Regions from separate parts of the Cupriavidus sp. OV096 genome, predicted to be linked through region 1. Evidence: predicted binding sites of a transcription regulator. Region 1 holds the regulator's gene; each other region holds the start of a gene.
The links. Region 1 encodes FNR, which switches genes on or off when oxygen is low (the NO sensors DNR and NnrR bind a similar motif). Its sites were predicted from a motif close to TTGATNNNNATCAA; they were not measured.
Positions count from the first base shown of each region.

Region 2: the regulator FNR is predicted to act here: its motif matches at 2,263-2,276, upstream of hemN (oxygen-independent coproporphyrinogen III oxidase).
Region 3: the regulator FNR is predicted to act here: its motif matches at 2,866-2,879, upstream of BM115_RS20130 (DASS family sodium-coupled anion symporter).

Region 1 is NZ_FOWM01000001.1:180,088-185,036, reverse strand. It holds gene ccoP (cytochrome-c oxidase, cbb3-type subunit III) at 1-294, shown strand, start outside; gene ccoG (cytochrome c oxidase accessory protein CcoG) at 350-1,891, shown strand; gene BM115_RS00890 (hypothetical protein) at 1,932-2,159, shown strand; gene BM115_RS00885 (hypothetical protein) at 2,156-2,401, shown strand; gene fnr (fumarate/nitrate reduction transcriptional regulator Fnr) at 2,430-3,155, opposite strand; gene BM115_RS00875 (sulfite exporter TauE/SafE family protein) at 3,240-3,998, shown strand; gene scpB (SMC-Scp complex subunit ScpB) at 4,634-4,949, shown strand, end outside.
Region 2 is NZ_FOWM01000014.1:99,871-104,819, forward strand. It holds gene BM115_RS23890 (c-type cytochrome) at 1-643, shown strand, start outside; gene hemN (oxygen-independent coproporphyrinogen III oxidase) at 762-2,201, opposite strand; gene BM115_RS23900 (ABC transporter substrate-binding protein) at 2,456-3,562, shown strand; gene BM115_RS23905 (ATP-binding protein) at 3,587-4,783, opposite strand; gene BM115_RS23910 (response regulator) at 4,844-4,949, opposite strand, start outside.
Region 3 is NZ_FOWM01000010.1:72,619-77,567, forward strand. It holds gene BM115_RS20120 (MgtC/SapB family protein) at 1-331, opposite strand, end outside; gene BM115_RS20125 (transglycosylase domain-containing protein) at 434-1,129, opposite strand; gene BM115_RS20130 (DASS family sodium-coupled anion symporter) at 1,238-2,749, opposite strand; gene BM115_RS20135 (tyrosine-protein phosphatase) at 3,040-3,801, shown strand; gene BM115_RS20140 (acetate/propionate family kinase) at 3,820-4,949, opposite strand, start outside.

The DNA.
Region 1 (4,949 bases):
CTGTCGGGCCTGGCGTCTGACCCGATCCGCGCGTCGCGGGGCGAGGGCACCTTCAAGACCACGTGTGCGGCCTGCCATGGGGCCAGCGGCAAGGGCAACCAGGCGCTCGGCGCGCCGAACCTGTCGGACAGCGTCTGGCTCTACGGCAGTTCGGAAAATGCCATCGTCGAGGCGATCCAGAAGGGTCATAACGGGCACATGCCCGCGCATGAGGAAATCCTGACGCCCGAGCGCATCCGCATGCTGACCGCCTACGTGTGGGGTCTCTCCAATACAGGAGCGGCCGGACAATGATCAACAGCCCCCGGGCAGGGCGGCCAGCCGCCTGCCGGGGCGCGAGGAACACAAGATGAACGCGCCCCCCAATGCTGCACAGCCCGTAGCGGACGACCCCGCTACGTCGGAGCCCTCACGGCCCGACGACAGCCCGCCATGGCGCCCGGCTGCCACGCCGCTATCCGGGCAATCTGCCCAATCGGCTGAATCTTCGGAAGAAACACTCTACGAGGTCCGGCGCAAGATCTATCCGCGCTCGGTCACGGGCGCCTTCTCGAGCTGGCGCGTCTGGCTCGTCATCCTCACCCAGCTGGTCTACTACGGCGCCCCGTGGCTGCAATGGAACGACCGCCAGGCGGTGCTGTTTGACCTCGGCGCGCGCAAGTTCTATATCTTCGGCCTCGTGCTGTGGCCGCAGGACGTGATCTACCTCGCGGTCCTGCTTGTCATCTCGGCGCTCGCCCTGTTCCTGTTCACCGCCATCGCGGGCCGGCTGTTCTGTGGCTACGCGTGTCCACAGACCGTCTACACAGAAATCTTCATGTGGATCGAGCGACGCGTGGAAGGCGATCGCATCGCCCGCATCCGGCTGGACGGCGACCCGTGGAGCCTGCGCAAGCTGCGGCTCAAGGCGACCAAGCACACGCTCTGGGTGGTGATCGCCCTGTGGACCGGCTTCACGTTCGTCGGCTATTTCTCGCCGATCCGCGAGCTGGGCGGGCAGGTGATCGACCTCTCGCTGGGGCCGTGGCAGTCGTTCTGGATGCTGTTCTATGCCTTCGCCACCTGGGGCAACGCCGGCTTCATGCGCGAGCAGGTGTGCAAGTACATGTGCCCATATGCGCGTTTCCAGAGCGTGATGGTCGACCGCGATACCTTCGTGGTGACCTATGACGTAGGCCGTGGCGAGCCGCGCGGCAGCCGCTCGCGCAAGACGGACCGGCACACCGCCGGCATTGGCGATTGCGTCAATTGCAGCATCTGCGTGCAGGTCTGCCCGACCGGGATCGACATCCGTGACGGATTGCAATACGAGTGCATTGGCTGCGGTGCCTGCATCGACGCCTGTAACCAGGTCATGGACAAGATGGCCTATCCGCGTGGCCTGATCCGCTACACCTCTGAGAACGCGATGCGCAAGGGCCTGTCGGCAGTCGCCGCGCGCAAGCGCTTGTTCCGCACGCGGACGATTGTCTGCGCGGTGATCTGGTCGGCGCTGGTGGGGGGCTTCATCGGGTCGCTGGCGATGCGCACGCCGCTCAAGGTCGATGTCATCCGCGACCGTGGCGCGTTGGGCCGCGAGGTCGAAGGTCGCTGGATCGAGAACGTGTACCGGCTGCAACTGATCAATACGACCGAGACGCCGATGCGCGTCCGGGTACAGGCGACGAGCGCGGAGCTGCAAGGGTTGACCATCGAGTATGACAAGTCGGCAGAAACGCTGCCGCCTACGTCGAACCGGCTGTTGCCGGTGCGGATCCGTATCCCGCTCGACCACGCGCCGCAGGGCACGCACAAGATCCGTATCACGGTCACGGGGGAGGGTATGGACGACGCACGCGGACGCGCGCAGATCCAGGAAGCGACCAGTTTCATCGTGCCGCGCGGCCTGTAGGACAGGTCATTCAGGAAATATTCGACGCAAGGAGTAGGCAATGACAGCGCAACAAGTCAAGCCGTGGTGGAAGGAACCGTGGCCGTGGCTGCTGATGAGCGGACCGCTGCTGGCGATGATCGGCTGTGGTGTGACGATCTGGCTCGCCAATACCCACGCCGACGTGCCGGTGCGCGATGCCGCGCGGCATGGGCTGGTGGTGGAGAAGCTGGATGGGTCCGCCGTGCGTGCCGACGCCCATGTCAATGACACGGCGAGGCGGCCATGAGACTACGCTGGCTGATGTGGGTGATGTGGCCAGCGTTCCTGATGGGCGGCGTGGCCACGGCAACGGTGTTCTCGATTGTCGATCCCAGTGACCTGAGCTTCTTCGGTCATCCGGTCGACGCGTCGCGTGAGGCGATCTATACCGTGGGATTCCTGCTGGCGTGGCTGTTCTGCGCCTTGTCGAGCGGCCTGACGCTCTACACCATGCCAACGCCGCTCAGCGATACCGATGAACTCGAGTAGCGAGTGCACCGCCGCCGGCGAGCCGGCCTTAGCAGGAGCGGTTGTAGATCTGCTTGATGCCGGCCATGTCGATGAGCTTGACGTGGCGCTGGCGGATCTGGATCAGGCCCGCCTCGGCAAAACGAGAGAACAGGCGGCTGACGGTTTCGAGTTTCAGGCCAAGATAACTGCCGATCTCCTCGCGACTCATGCGCAACACGAACTCGCTCGACGAGTAGCCACGCGCCGACAGGCGATCGGAAAGATTGACGAGGAACGCGGCAAGCCGCTCCTCGGCCCGCATCGAACCCAACGTCATCAGCATCACCTGGTCCTGCGAAATCTCCTTGCTCATCAAGCGCAGGAACTGGGTTTGCAGCGAGGGCAGGTCAGACGAGAGCGCCTGCAAGTCGTTGAAGCGTACGACGCAGACTTCGGCATCCTCGAGGGCCGTGGCATCGGAAGCATGCTGCATTTCGCCGAGGCCATCCATACCGACCATCTCGCCGGGCAGATGGAAGCCGGTGATCTGCGAGCGGCCGTCTTCGAGCGTCACGTGCGTCTTGAGCGTGCCGAAACGCACGGCATAGACGGCGGTGAGCGGATCGCCCATGCGGTAAAGCGTTTCGCCCTTGTGCACGCGCACGCGTTCCTGCACGAGCGTGTCCATCTTCAGGAGGTCCTGGTGCGACATGCCTACCGGCAGACAAAGCTGGCCCATCCCGCACGTAGAGCAGCGGGGCGAGATCTCGGTGACGGGTATGGAGGTAAGCAATTGAGGGCTCTTGGTGATGCGCATTGCAGCGAGGGCGCGACAGATCAATTTTACCGCGTGAAGTGACGCGGAAGCGAGGGACCGTTGCCATTTGGTGTGCTTTTCAGCGTTTTTATCGTTGCGTTGTTTGGTGGCGTCCACTGTGCTGCGATGTGTGGCGGCATTGCGATGGCGGCCGAGCAGCGCGCGGCGGTGCGCGTGCCGGTGACGATCCATCGCTCGCCGCGCGGCTGGCTCGTGGAATTGCTGGCGATGCACGCCGGCCGCCTGACCACCTACGCGTTGCTGGGGGCGGTGGTGGGTGCCGTCGGCGCCACCGTATGGAAGCAGGACTATCTGCCTGTGCAGCGATGGCTCTATGGCGCAGGCGGAGCGATGCTGGTGATGTCGGGCTTCTGGCTGTTGCGTGGGCGCACCATGCGTGCGGCGCGCCTGGAGGCGTTCGCGGTGCGCATGGCCCAAGGGGTGGTGGGTCGCATGGGCGCGCTCGGTATCAGGCTGCCTGCCGGCCTGGCCCGGCATGCGCCGCTGCTGCGGCGCTTCGGTCTGGGACTCGCCTGGGGGATCGTGCCGTGCGGGATGGTCTATGGGGCACTCGCAATGGCGTTGCTGGCCGGCAATGCGGCGTCGGGCGCGCTGGTCCTGTTCGCCTTTGGGTTGGGAACGCTGCCAAACCTACTGGTGATTTCGGGGTTGTCGGGCTATGTGCGCCATGTGTCGCGCCGGCCGGCGGTCCGGACCGTGGCGGGCGTGCTGATCATCGGCTTCGGCATCGTGGGCGTGGCGCGGGCGGTCTGGCTCCCGGAGACGCTGGCTGCGCATGGGTTCTGCGTGGTGTTCTAGGACGATTCCGGGCGGCGGACAGGCCGCCCCGGTTCGTGCCATTCGCCACGCCGGGCGGCGGGCGGGTTGCGGAGGGGGGCGGGAATGCCATACAATCGCGAGAACCACGGTATCGCGCCACGTAATTCCCTGGCGTCGCCGGGCCGGCATCCCTGATCTGGGATGCGTGTCCATGGGTCCGAGGCAGCATTGGCTTGCCGGATCCGTCCCCACAGTGCATCCGGTTCAAAAGATCTGGTTTAAAAGCCGGTCGGCCTTGTGGAGTGGTGGTGCAGTCGCAGGACGAAGCTTGTCCGGGCCGATATCCGTTTTTTCTTGCCGCCTTGGCAATCTGATTGTCCTGGCGAATGTCCGCTCCAAGGGGAAGGGTTCCGCCTGCGAGGGTAAAGGCGAGAGCGCGACGCAAGAGGTTCGACTCCCGGCGAAGCCAGCCGGATGCGGACGATCTCCTGCCGGAACGACCCGGCAAATCGATGCAAAAGAACGAAGTGCACCGCTTGGCTGCCTGGGCTGCGACAGGCTGCGAGTTGGCTGCGCAATGAGATGGCGGTGGCATCGGTACCGCTGTATCCGAAATCTCCAGTGCTCCGGGATTCGTCCGGGAGCAGGTGCAAAGACAGGCTGCACACAATCACATGAATACCCAAGAGGCGAAGATCGTCCTCGAGACCGCGCTGATTTGTGCGCAGGAGCCCCTGCGCGTCAACGATCTCCGCCGTCTTTTCGCCGACGATGTCGGCGCCGACACCATCCGCGCCCTGTTGGACGAATTGCGACAGGACTGGCAGCAACGCGGTGTGGAACTCGTGGCCCTGGCCAGCGGTTGGCGTTTCCAGAGCCGGCCCGAGATGCGCGAGTTCCTCGACCGGCTCAACCCGGAAAAGCCGCCCAAGTATTCGCGCGCGGTGATGGAGACGCTGGCCATCATCGCCTATCGCCAGCCCGTGACGC
Region 2 (4,949 bases), on a different contig from region 1:
GGAAGTCTGCGCCGCCTGCCACGCCACCGGTGCGGCCGGAGCGCCCAAGCACGGCACACCCGGCGACTGGACCGCGCGGATCGGCCAGGGCTTTGACGGCCTGCTGAAGTCCGTGATGAACGGCAAGGGCGCGATGCCCCCCCGCGCCGGCACCTCGCCGGACGACTACACCGACTACGAACTGGCCCGTGCCGTGGTGCACCTGGCCGACGCCGGCGGCGCCAAGTTCCCGGAACCGCCCGCGCCTGCCCAGGCGGCACCGGCCCAGGCTGCGGCTTCGGCGCCTGACGCACAGGCCGCGGCCCCGGCGGTTCCTGCCGCGCCGGCTGCCCCGGCTGCTGCACCGGCACCCGCTGCCGCCGCACCCGTTGCTGCGGCGGCTGCCGCCCCGGCCGCTGCATCGGCCGAAACCGGCAAGAAGGTCTATGACCAGGTTTGCGCCGCCTGCCACGCCGCCGGTGTGGCTGGTGCGCCGAAGTTCGGCGACAAGGCCGCCTGGGCACCGCGCATCAAGGAAGGCATGGACGCCGTCCACAACTTCGCGCTCAAGGGCAAGGGCGTGATGCCGCCCAAGGGTGGCTATGCCGGCGCCGATGCCGATGTGATCGCCGCCGCCGACTACATGGTCAACGCCTCGAAGTAACGCAAAGCGCACCTGTAAGTCCACGCAAAAAAGCCCGCGACGATCCTCGCGGGCTTTTTTGTTTCGATTGGGGGCCGGTCGGTCCGGCGCCCCTATCCCTATATATATAGGCAGCAGTTCAGACCACGCGCGAATAGCGCACCAGCGGCACTTCGCGCCCCGCGTCCTGGCGCAGGTAGCGGTCGAACACCATCGCCACGCGACGCACCAGCAGCCGGCCCAGCGGAGTGATGTCGATCCGCGACGCATCGCGCCGCAACAGCCCCTCCGTCGCCAGCGCGTCCAGCCCCGCCAGTTCCGGCGCGAAGGTCCGGGCGAAGTCGATGCCATGCCCGGCCTCCACCGCCGCGATGTCGAGCGTGCCGTGGCACATCAGCGCGCCAATGATCGCCTTGCGCAGGTGGTCGTCGGCGGACATGCCAAAGCCGCGCGCCACCGGCAGCCGGCCCTCGTCCAGCGCGGCGTAGTACTCGTCCGTGGTGCGCGCGTTCTGCACGTAGTGGCCCGCCACCGCACCAATCGCCGAGACGCCGAAGCCCAGTTGATCGTGCCCCGCATGCGTGGCGTAGCCCTGGAAGTTGCGTTGCAGGCGCCCGGCCTGCTGGGCGATGGCAAGGTCGTCGTCCGGCAGCGCGAAATGATCCATGCCGATATAGACATAGCCGGCGGCGGTCAGGTGCTCGATCGTGGATACCAGGATGTCGAGCTTCTCGCCGGCGGGCGGCAGCGTCGCCTCGTCGATACGCCGCTGCGGCTTGAACACATGCGGCAGGTGCGCGTAGCTGTAGACCGAGAGCCGGTCCGGCCGCAGCGTCAGCACGCGGTCGATGGTCGCCGCGAAACGTTCGGTGGTCTGGTGCGGCAACCCGTAGATCAGGTCCATGCTGACCGAGCGGAAGCCGAGCCGGCGCGCCGCCAGCACCACATCGCGCGTTTCCTCATAGGACTGCACACGATGGATCGCCGCCTGCACCTCCGGGTCGAAGTCCTGCACGCCGAGGCTGATCCGGTTGAAGCCGAGTTCCGCCAGCAGCGCCATGCGCGCATCGGTCACGCGGCGCGGATCGATCTCGATGGCGTGCTCGCCCCCGGGCAGCAGGTGGAAGTGTTGCGTCAGCGCCGCCATTACGCGACGCATTTCGTCGGGATCGAGGAAGGTCGGCGTGCCGCCGCCCCAGTGCGATTGCATGACCGCGCGGCGCTCGCCGAGCCGGCCGGCAACCATTGCCATTTCCCGGGCGAGATAGTCAACGTAGCGCGCGCTGCGGGCGTGGTCCTTGGTGATGATCTTGTTGCAGCCGCAGTAGTAGCAGATGTTCTCGCAGAACGGGATGTGCAGGTAGAGCGAGAGCGGCGCGGGGGAGTCCGCGCGGCAGGCGTCGAGCGCGGCGAGGTAGCGGGCGTCGTCCACTTCGGCGTCGAAGCGGTCGGCGGTGGGGTAGGAGGTGTAGCGGGGGCCGTTGCCGTCGATGCGGCCGGCCAGGCTGCGGAAGTCGGCCAGTGCGCGGCGGTCGAACGCCGTGGCGGCAGGCATGCTGGGGAGGGTGGGGGCGGACATGGTGCGCTCTTTTTGCGGGCGAAGATGGTCACGATGCTATGCCCCTGCGCCGTCGCTCACCTTGACGCGCATCAAGCGCACGCCGCGCTTGCGCCCGCAGCCCCGCCACCGTGGGGCGTTGGCGTCATCCGAGCGTCACGAACGGCCGATAGGCTCTGCCCGCCGTCCCCTCCTCCACCCGATTCCAACGCCCGCCGACCATGCGCCCAGCCTCGCCCAGAACGATGTCGCCCGCCGCGCCGGCGCGCCGCCGCATGCTCCGGTCGTTCGGCACGCTGGCCGCGATGCTCGCGGCACCGGCCGCGTTCGCCCAGCCGCAACCGCAGCCCTCCTCGCAGCGCCGGGCGCTGGTGGTCGGCCATCTGCTGGACCGCGTGGGGCCGCAAGCGGATCTGGCGCGCGACTACCTGGCCGGCGCCAAGGTGCTGTTCGATGCGGCGAACGCCTCGGTTCAGGGGCCGCGCATCGTACACGTGGTGCGGGATGCCGATGCCAGCCCGCGCATCGCCACCTCGCAGGCCATCGGCATGGCCGAGTCGGACCATATCGACGTGCTGTTCGGCCCCGGCGACACCCTGCTGCCCACGCTGGCCACGTCGTCCGAACTGAGCCGGCGCGGCGTGCAGATCGTCGCCCCGCTCTCCGGGCTTTCGCTTGCCGCCGACAACATCTGGTTCACGCGCGCCGACTATCAGGCCGAGCTGGACGCCGCCGTGCGGCAGCTGCGCAGCTACGGCCTCAAGAACATCGTCCTGGCCGTGTCGCCCGACTTCGCCGCCGGCACGCTCGCGGCGGGCTCGCCGTGGCTCGATCGGATGGAGCGCGACCTCGGTACGCGCGCGGTGACGCTGACCGGCAGTGTCGATGACGGCGCGCGCCGCATCGCCGCGACGCGGCCCGGCGCGGTCATCGTGGCCGGCGACACGCTTGCCTACGGCGGCCTTGGCCGCGCGCTGGCCTCGCAGGGTTGGTACGGTTTTCTGGTGGGATTGTCGGCCGTGAGCCCGGCCTCGGCGCGCGAGATTCTCGGCGGCAACTACGCGGGGGGCGTGGTGGTCACGCAGGTGGCGCCCGGCCCGCAGGAATCCACGCTGCGCGTGGTCAAGGAACACGTGGCGCGGATGAAGCAGTACCTCGACGAACCGCCCTCCCCGGCCACGCTGGCCGGCTACATTGGCGCCGCCTGGCTGGTGCGCGCTGCCGGCGCGGCCAAGGCGCCGGGTGCGCTGGAATTGCGCCGCGCGCTGCAGTCGCGCATCGATGTGGGCGATTTCACGCTCGACTTCACGCGCGGGCTGCGCGGCTCTCAGTACGTGCAACTGGCGCCGATCGGCAAGTCGGGCGTGCCGCAGCGCGCCTGACCCGCGCGCCGCTATATCTATTAGTTAGTCGCGCGGCAGCGTGATGCGCACGCGCAGGCCGCCTTCGACGCGGTTGTCCAGCGTCAGCTCGCCGCCATGGCGATTGACGATATCGGCGGCAATCGACAGCCCCATCCCCACGCCGCCGGTAGCCCGGCTGCGCGACGACTCCACGCGATAGAACGGCTCCAGCACGCGCTGCAACTCGGCCGGCGGAATGCCGGGGCCGTTGTCGCAGACGTCGATCTGCACGCGCTCGGGGCTGTCCGTCAGCACGATATGCGCGGCGCCGCCGTAGCGGTGCGCGTTCTCGACGAGGTTGACCACGGCGCGGCGCAACTCCGCCGGGTAGGCCAGCAGCGGCGCGGCGGTGCCGGAGAGCCGCACGTCCTGCCCCAGTTCCTCGGCATCGTCGACGATGGCCTGGAGCAGCGCCTGCACGTCCACGCGCTGGCGCGGGCCGGTGCCGTCGTCGCGGTCACGCAGGTAATAGAGCGTGGCGTCGATCAGCCCGTTCATCTCGGCCAGATCCTGCCGCAGGCGGTAGCGCACGTCGTTGTCCTCGATGCGCTCGATGCGCAGGCTCATGCGCGTGAGCGGCGTGCGCAGGTCGTGCGAGACTGCCGCCAGGAAGCGCGACTGCTGCGCCAGCTGCGTGCGGATGCGTTGCTGCATCAGGTTCAGCGCCTTGGTGGCGGCGCGCGCTTCGGCCGGACCCGCATCATCGTCGAGTGGCGGGGCGTGCACATCCTGGGCCAGCCGGTTCGCACCGGTGGCCAGCCGCTGCACCGGCCGCGCGAGCAATCGCGCGCCCACCCACGACGAAATCACGATGGCGATGAACTGGAAGATCAGGCCAGGATGCAGGGGCCAGAGTCCGTGCCAGGGGGGGAAGTGGCGCTGCGGTCCGGGCGGCTCCCCGCGCCGGTCGGGATGGCCGGGACGGAACATGCCGCGCTCCCCGGCCGGGCCGCCCTCGCCCGCCTCCTCGTCTTCCTCGAAACGCGGGCCGCGCTGCGACGGCTCGGGGCGGTGGAATGGCTTGCCGGCGGCGGCGGCCTCCGAGGCCGCCTCGCGCATGCGTTCCTCCCAGCGCGGCGAGCCGGGGCGCGGGAACAGGCCCTCGATGACGGTCACGCCAAGCACGTGCACGGCCACCATGATCGCGGCCATGACCAGGAACAGCCGCAGGAACATCGAATCGAAAAGGTGGCGCCGCATGGTGGGGTCTGTCCGGACGCCGGCGGTGGCGTTCGGCGGCGGGGGGGACGCGGCCATGCGTCAGGAATCCACGTTGACCGTGAAGACGTAGCCCTCGCCCCGCACCGTGCGGATCAGCGCCGAGTCGCGCGGATCGTCGCGCAGTTTCTGGCGCAGGCGCGAGACC
Region 3 (4,949 bases), on a different contig from region 1:
GGATGTTTTCCTCGCTGTTGAGCTTGATGATGGCGCCCGCGCCCAGGAAGCCGATGCCGGACGCCACGCCCTGAAGCACCCGGCTCATGTCCGCGACCTCCATGCCCGCCATCAGCGGCACGAGCACGAACAGCGCCGATCCCAGCGCCACGAGCATGTGCGTGCGCAAGCCGGCGGCCTTGCCGGCCGCTTCCCGCTCGAACCCGATCAGCCCGCCCAGCACGATCGCGAGCGTGAGCCGCGTGAGAATGCGGGTCAGTTCCGCGACATCGGGGATATCGGCGAATTCCGAACGCAGCGTGCTGTAGACCTCTCCCCAGATCCCATCCATGGCAGGCTCTCCGTGATCGTCTTGCGGGGAGGCTAGCATGCAGGGCGCTGCGCGCGCAGTCGGGCGCCGGCTGACAGCGGAAGTGCCGAGGTCAGCCCAAATTCAGCGCAGGCGCAGCGGCTCGAGCAGCGCGGCGTCGTATTGGGCGCGCGAGATCCGGCCGAGTTCCATCATCCGCAGCAGGATATAGGTCTGGCGCTGGCGCGCCCGGCGCGGGTTGACCACGGGATTGTTGGCCGATGGCGCCTTGGGCAGGCCGGCCAGCATCGCGCATTCGGCCAGCGAGAGCTGGGCCACGGGCTTGGCGAAGTAGGTCTGGGCGGCCTCGTCGAAGCCATAGGCGCCCTGGCCCAGGTAGATCTTGTTCAGATAGATCTCAAGGATCTCGTCCTTGGTCAGCGCGCGCTCGATTCGGTAGGCCATCAGCACTTCGTAGAGCTTGCGCGTGTAGGTCTTCTGGCGCGACAGGAAGAAGTTGCGCGCCACCTGCATGGTGATGGTGGACGCTCCCTGGGAGAGGTCGTCCGAGAGATTGGCGATGCCGGCCCGCATCACGCCGACGTAGTCCACGCCGTCATGGAGATAGAAGCGGTCATCCTCGATGGCCACCACCGCCTCGCGCAGCGCCGGCGGGAACTGGCGTAGCTCGACATAGTCCGGCGTCTTGCGGAAGGCGGTCAGGGAGTCGAGCGACGGAAGCTGGCGGTCGGCCACCAGTACCGCGAAGGCGATGAGCAACGCACCGCCGAGTACGGCGAGCAGGACGAGTTTGACGAAGGCGGACCAGAGGCGTTGCATGGCGCATATTTTGCCATGGGTCCGATGACGATTCGGAAATTGCCGATCGCCCGCCTTAATTCGAGCACGGGTTTCGTGATGGGGGCGTCTTGTTGGCGGGGACGGCGGTCAGACCCAGCCGAGCCAGCGCCAGTACGTGGCCGCGAACAGCAGCATCAGGCCATAGCCGATGATCGTCAGCGGAATGCCCACGCGGGCGAACTGTCGGCCGTCGAAGGTGTCCGTGCCGAGGCAGACCATGTTCTGCGGCGCGTTGATCGGCAGGATGAAGCCGAAGCTGACCGTGAAGCCGAGCAGCATGGTCATGCCGACCTTGTTGATGTCGCCCGGCAGCGTCTGGAGCACAGAGATCAGGATGGGCAGCAGCGCGGCGGTCAGCGCGGTGGCGCTGGCGAACCCCAGATGGATCAGGATCAGGAACGCGGACAGCACCGCGAAGACCATCAGCACGCCATGGTCGGCAAGGCCGGAATGCGTGACCACGAACTTGCCGAGCCACTGGCCGGCCTGCGTGGTCAGCAGCGCGGTGCCAAGGCTGATGCCGACGCCGAACACGATCAGCGTGCCCCACGGCGTGCGCGCCTGCATGGTCTTCCAGTCCATCACGCCAAAGCGCGGCAGCATCAGGATCACCAGGCCGACGAAGGTGATCGTCGCGGTGTCGAAGCTGTGCAGCTTGCCCTCGGTCGCCCAGAACACCAGCAGGCCGATGGCGACGGCGGCGAGACGTTTCTGCGGGCCGGTCATCGGCCCGAGCGCGGCCAGTTCGCGCTGCACGGCTTCCTTGCCGCCGGCAATCGCATCGGTTTCAGGCGGCAGCAGCCAGCGCACGAGGAAATAGAGCACCGCCGACATGATGAGCGCCCACGGCGCGCCGGCGATCAGCCATTGCAGCCAGGTCACGCGCTCCCCGAGCAGCTTGTCCATGAAGCCGGCGGTCAGCAGGTTCTGCGCGGCGGCGGTCTGGATACCGACGTTCCACACGCTGGTGGCCATCGCCACCATGATCATGATGCCGGCGGCGGTATTGGACTTCTTGTCCACGCCGAACGCGGCAATCACGCCCATCATGATCGGCACCGTGCAGGCGCTACGCGCGGTGGCGCTGGGTACGACCAGGCTGAGGATGATCGTGACCGCGATGGTGCCGATGAGGATGCGGCGCGTGCTGGTGCCGATGGCGGAGAGCGTGACCAGCGCGATGCGCCGGTCGAGTCCCGTCACGGTCATCGCAGCCGAGATGAACAGCGCGGCCGCCACCAGCGCGAGCGCCGTGTTCGAGAAGCCGGCCAGCGCCATGCCCAGCGCGCGCGAGGTGCCGTAGTTGACCGTGGAATCGGCCACCGTCGGCGCGAAGCCGATCAGGCCCGCCATCAGCGAGGTGATCATGATCGCGCTGGTCTCGTAGGTCACCGCCTCGGTGATCCACACGACCACGGCGAAGGCGAGGATGGCGAGCATGCGCTGCCCCGCGATGGGAAGCCCTTCGGGCGTAGGTATCAGGAGTACCGCGGCGAGCACGGCGAGGGCGAGGTACAAGCCCCAGTGGAGGGTCACCTTGGGGGTGACGGGCGCCGACTTGGCGGCGGCAGGTGCAGCAGAGATATGCGAGTCAGGCATCTTGACTTCCTAAGTGGATGAGCCTGTCGACGCGGTCGTCACGCAGGGTCGCCGCGGTCGACCCACGCATTATGAGAAGCGTGCCTGCCCATGCCAAGGCACCGCGTCAGCGCGATTTGTCCAGGATCAAGCCTCTGCAAGATCAGGCATCGGGGGCGACACACGGTGCGTCACGGCGGCGCAACGGATGGCGGACATTGGGCGATTCCCGATGGCGCCGCGTGTCCTCGATCTGAAATAATTGGGGACGATGTTGAAAACCCTTCGATCACCCTTAACCGGACACCGACATGGTGACTCACCCAACACACATCCGTCCGTGCCTGCCGCTGGAGACGATCAGCAACGCACGTGACCTCGGTGGCCTCGTCGGCGCGCATGGGCGCCGCGTGCGTCACGGCAAGCTCTTTCGCAGCGGCAATCCGGCGCTGGCCAGCGTGGCGGACCTGGATCGCCTGCATGCGCTGGGCCTCGACATGGTCATCGACTTTCGCTCGGCCGGCGAGAAGTCCCCGCAGGAGGCCGCCTTCGGTGAGCGCTTCCGCTGGATTCCCGTGCCGGTGCTGGAGGGCAGCATGGCGATGGACGTGCTGATGCCGCGCCTGCGTGACAGCACGCCGGCGCAGGTCCATGCCTTCATGGTCGATGTCTACCGCGATTTCCCGGTGCGCTATCGCGACGCGTTCGGCGGCTTCCTGCGCAATGCGGAGACAGGCGGCACGCTGTACTACCACTGCACGGCCGGCAAGGACCGCACCGGCTTTGCGTCGCTGCTGCTGCTGTCCGCGCTTGGCGTGGCGCGGGACGACATCGTCGCCAACTACCTCGAGTCCAACCACTGGAACCGCCGCTTCAACGAGGCGATCCTCGCGCGGACCGAGGCGCTGGGCGTGCCGCCCGACGTCATCATGCCGTTGCTCGAGGTGCGGCCGGAATACCTGGAGGCGTCGATCGCCGCCATCGAGCAGGCGCACGGCGGCCTGGAGGCTTATCTGGCCGATGGTCTTGGCGTCGATATCGACCGCCTGCGCGGCCACTATCTCGAAGCCTGAGCCCGGCCGCCGCCGCTACTACAGTCCGCCGCGCTCGCGCAGGATGCGCGCGGTGGAGAGCGCAATCATGCCTTCCTCGTCGGTCGGCAGCACCAGCACGGGCACGCGGCTGTCGTCGCGGCTCACGCGCTGGGTGTTGGCGGCATTGGCCTGCTCGTCAAGGCGGATGCCGAACAGCCCGTCGAGGTAGGCGCAGATGCGCGCACGCACCTCGGCGGAGTTCGCACCGATGCCTGCCGTGAACACCAGCGTATCGAGCCCGCCCAGCGTGACGGCCAGCTTGCCGATCTCCTGCGCGGCGCGATAGGCGTAGAAGTTCACCGCCAGTACGGCGCGCGGCTCGTTGCTGGCCAGCAGCACGCGCATGTCGCTGCTGATGCCGGAAATCCCCTTGAGCCCCGACTGGCCGTACAGCATGGCCTGGATCGCATCGGCTTCCATGCCTTGCGCGGCGAGCCACAGCACCGCGCCCGGATCGATATTGCCGCAGCGCGTGCCCATCGGCATGCCATCCAGCGCGGTCAGTCCCATTGTCGATTCCACACTCCGGCCCTCGCGCATCGCGCAGAGGCTGGCGCCGTTGCCGAGATGCGCCACGATGACACGGCCCTCGGCCAGATCCGGCGCCACCTGCCGCAGCCGTCGCGCGATATACGCATAAGACAGCCCGTGGAAGCCATAGCGGCGGATGCCGCGCTCGTAGTACTCGTACGGCAGCGCCATCAACTGCGCGAGCGGGTCGTGGCCGGCGTGAAAGGCGGTGTCGAAGCAGGCCACCTGCAGCAGCTCCGGCACGGCGGCGCGCACCGCACGGATCGCGGTCAGGTTATGCGGCTGGTGGAGCGGGGCGAGCGGGACGAGGGCCTCCAGCCGCTCGATCACGTTGTCGTCGATCGCCACCGCATCGGCGAAGTCTGCGCCGCCATGCACCACGCGATGGCCGACCGCCACCGGTGGCGTATCGCGCAGGCCCACGCTCAGCGTCAGCCGAATCAGGCGGAAGGCGGCATCGTGGTCGGCCACCTGCTCCACGGGAAACTGCTCATCGGCCACGACGCGGCCGTCGGCCATGCGCGCGGTCAGGCGCGGCGCCACGCCGATGCCCTCGATCTGCCCGTGCGCGGCCAGTTCGGGCTGGATATCGACAT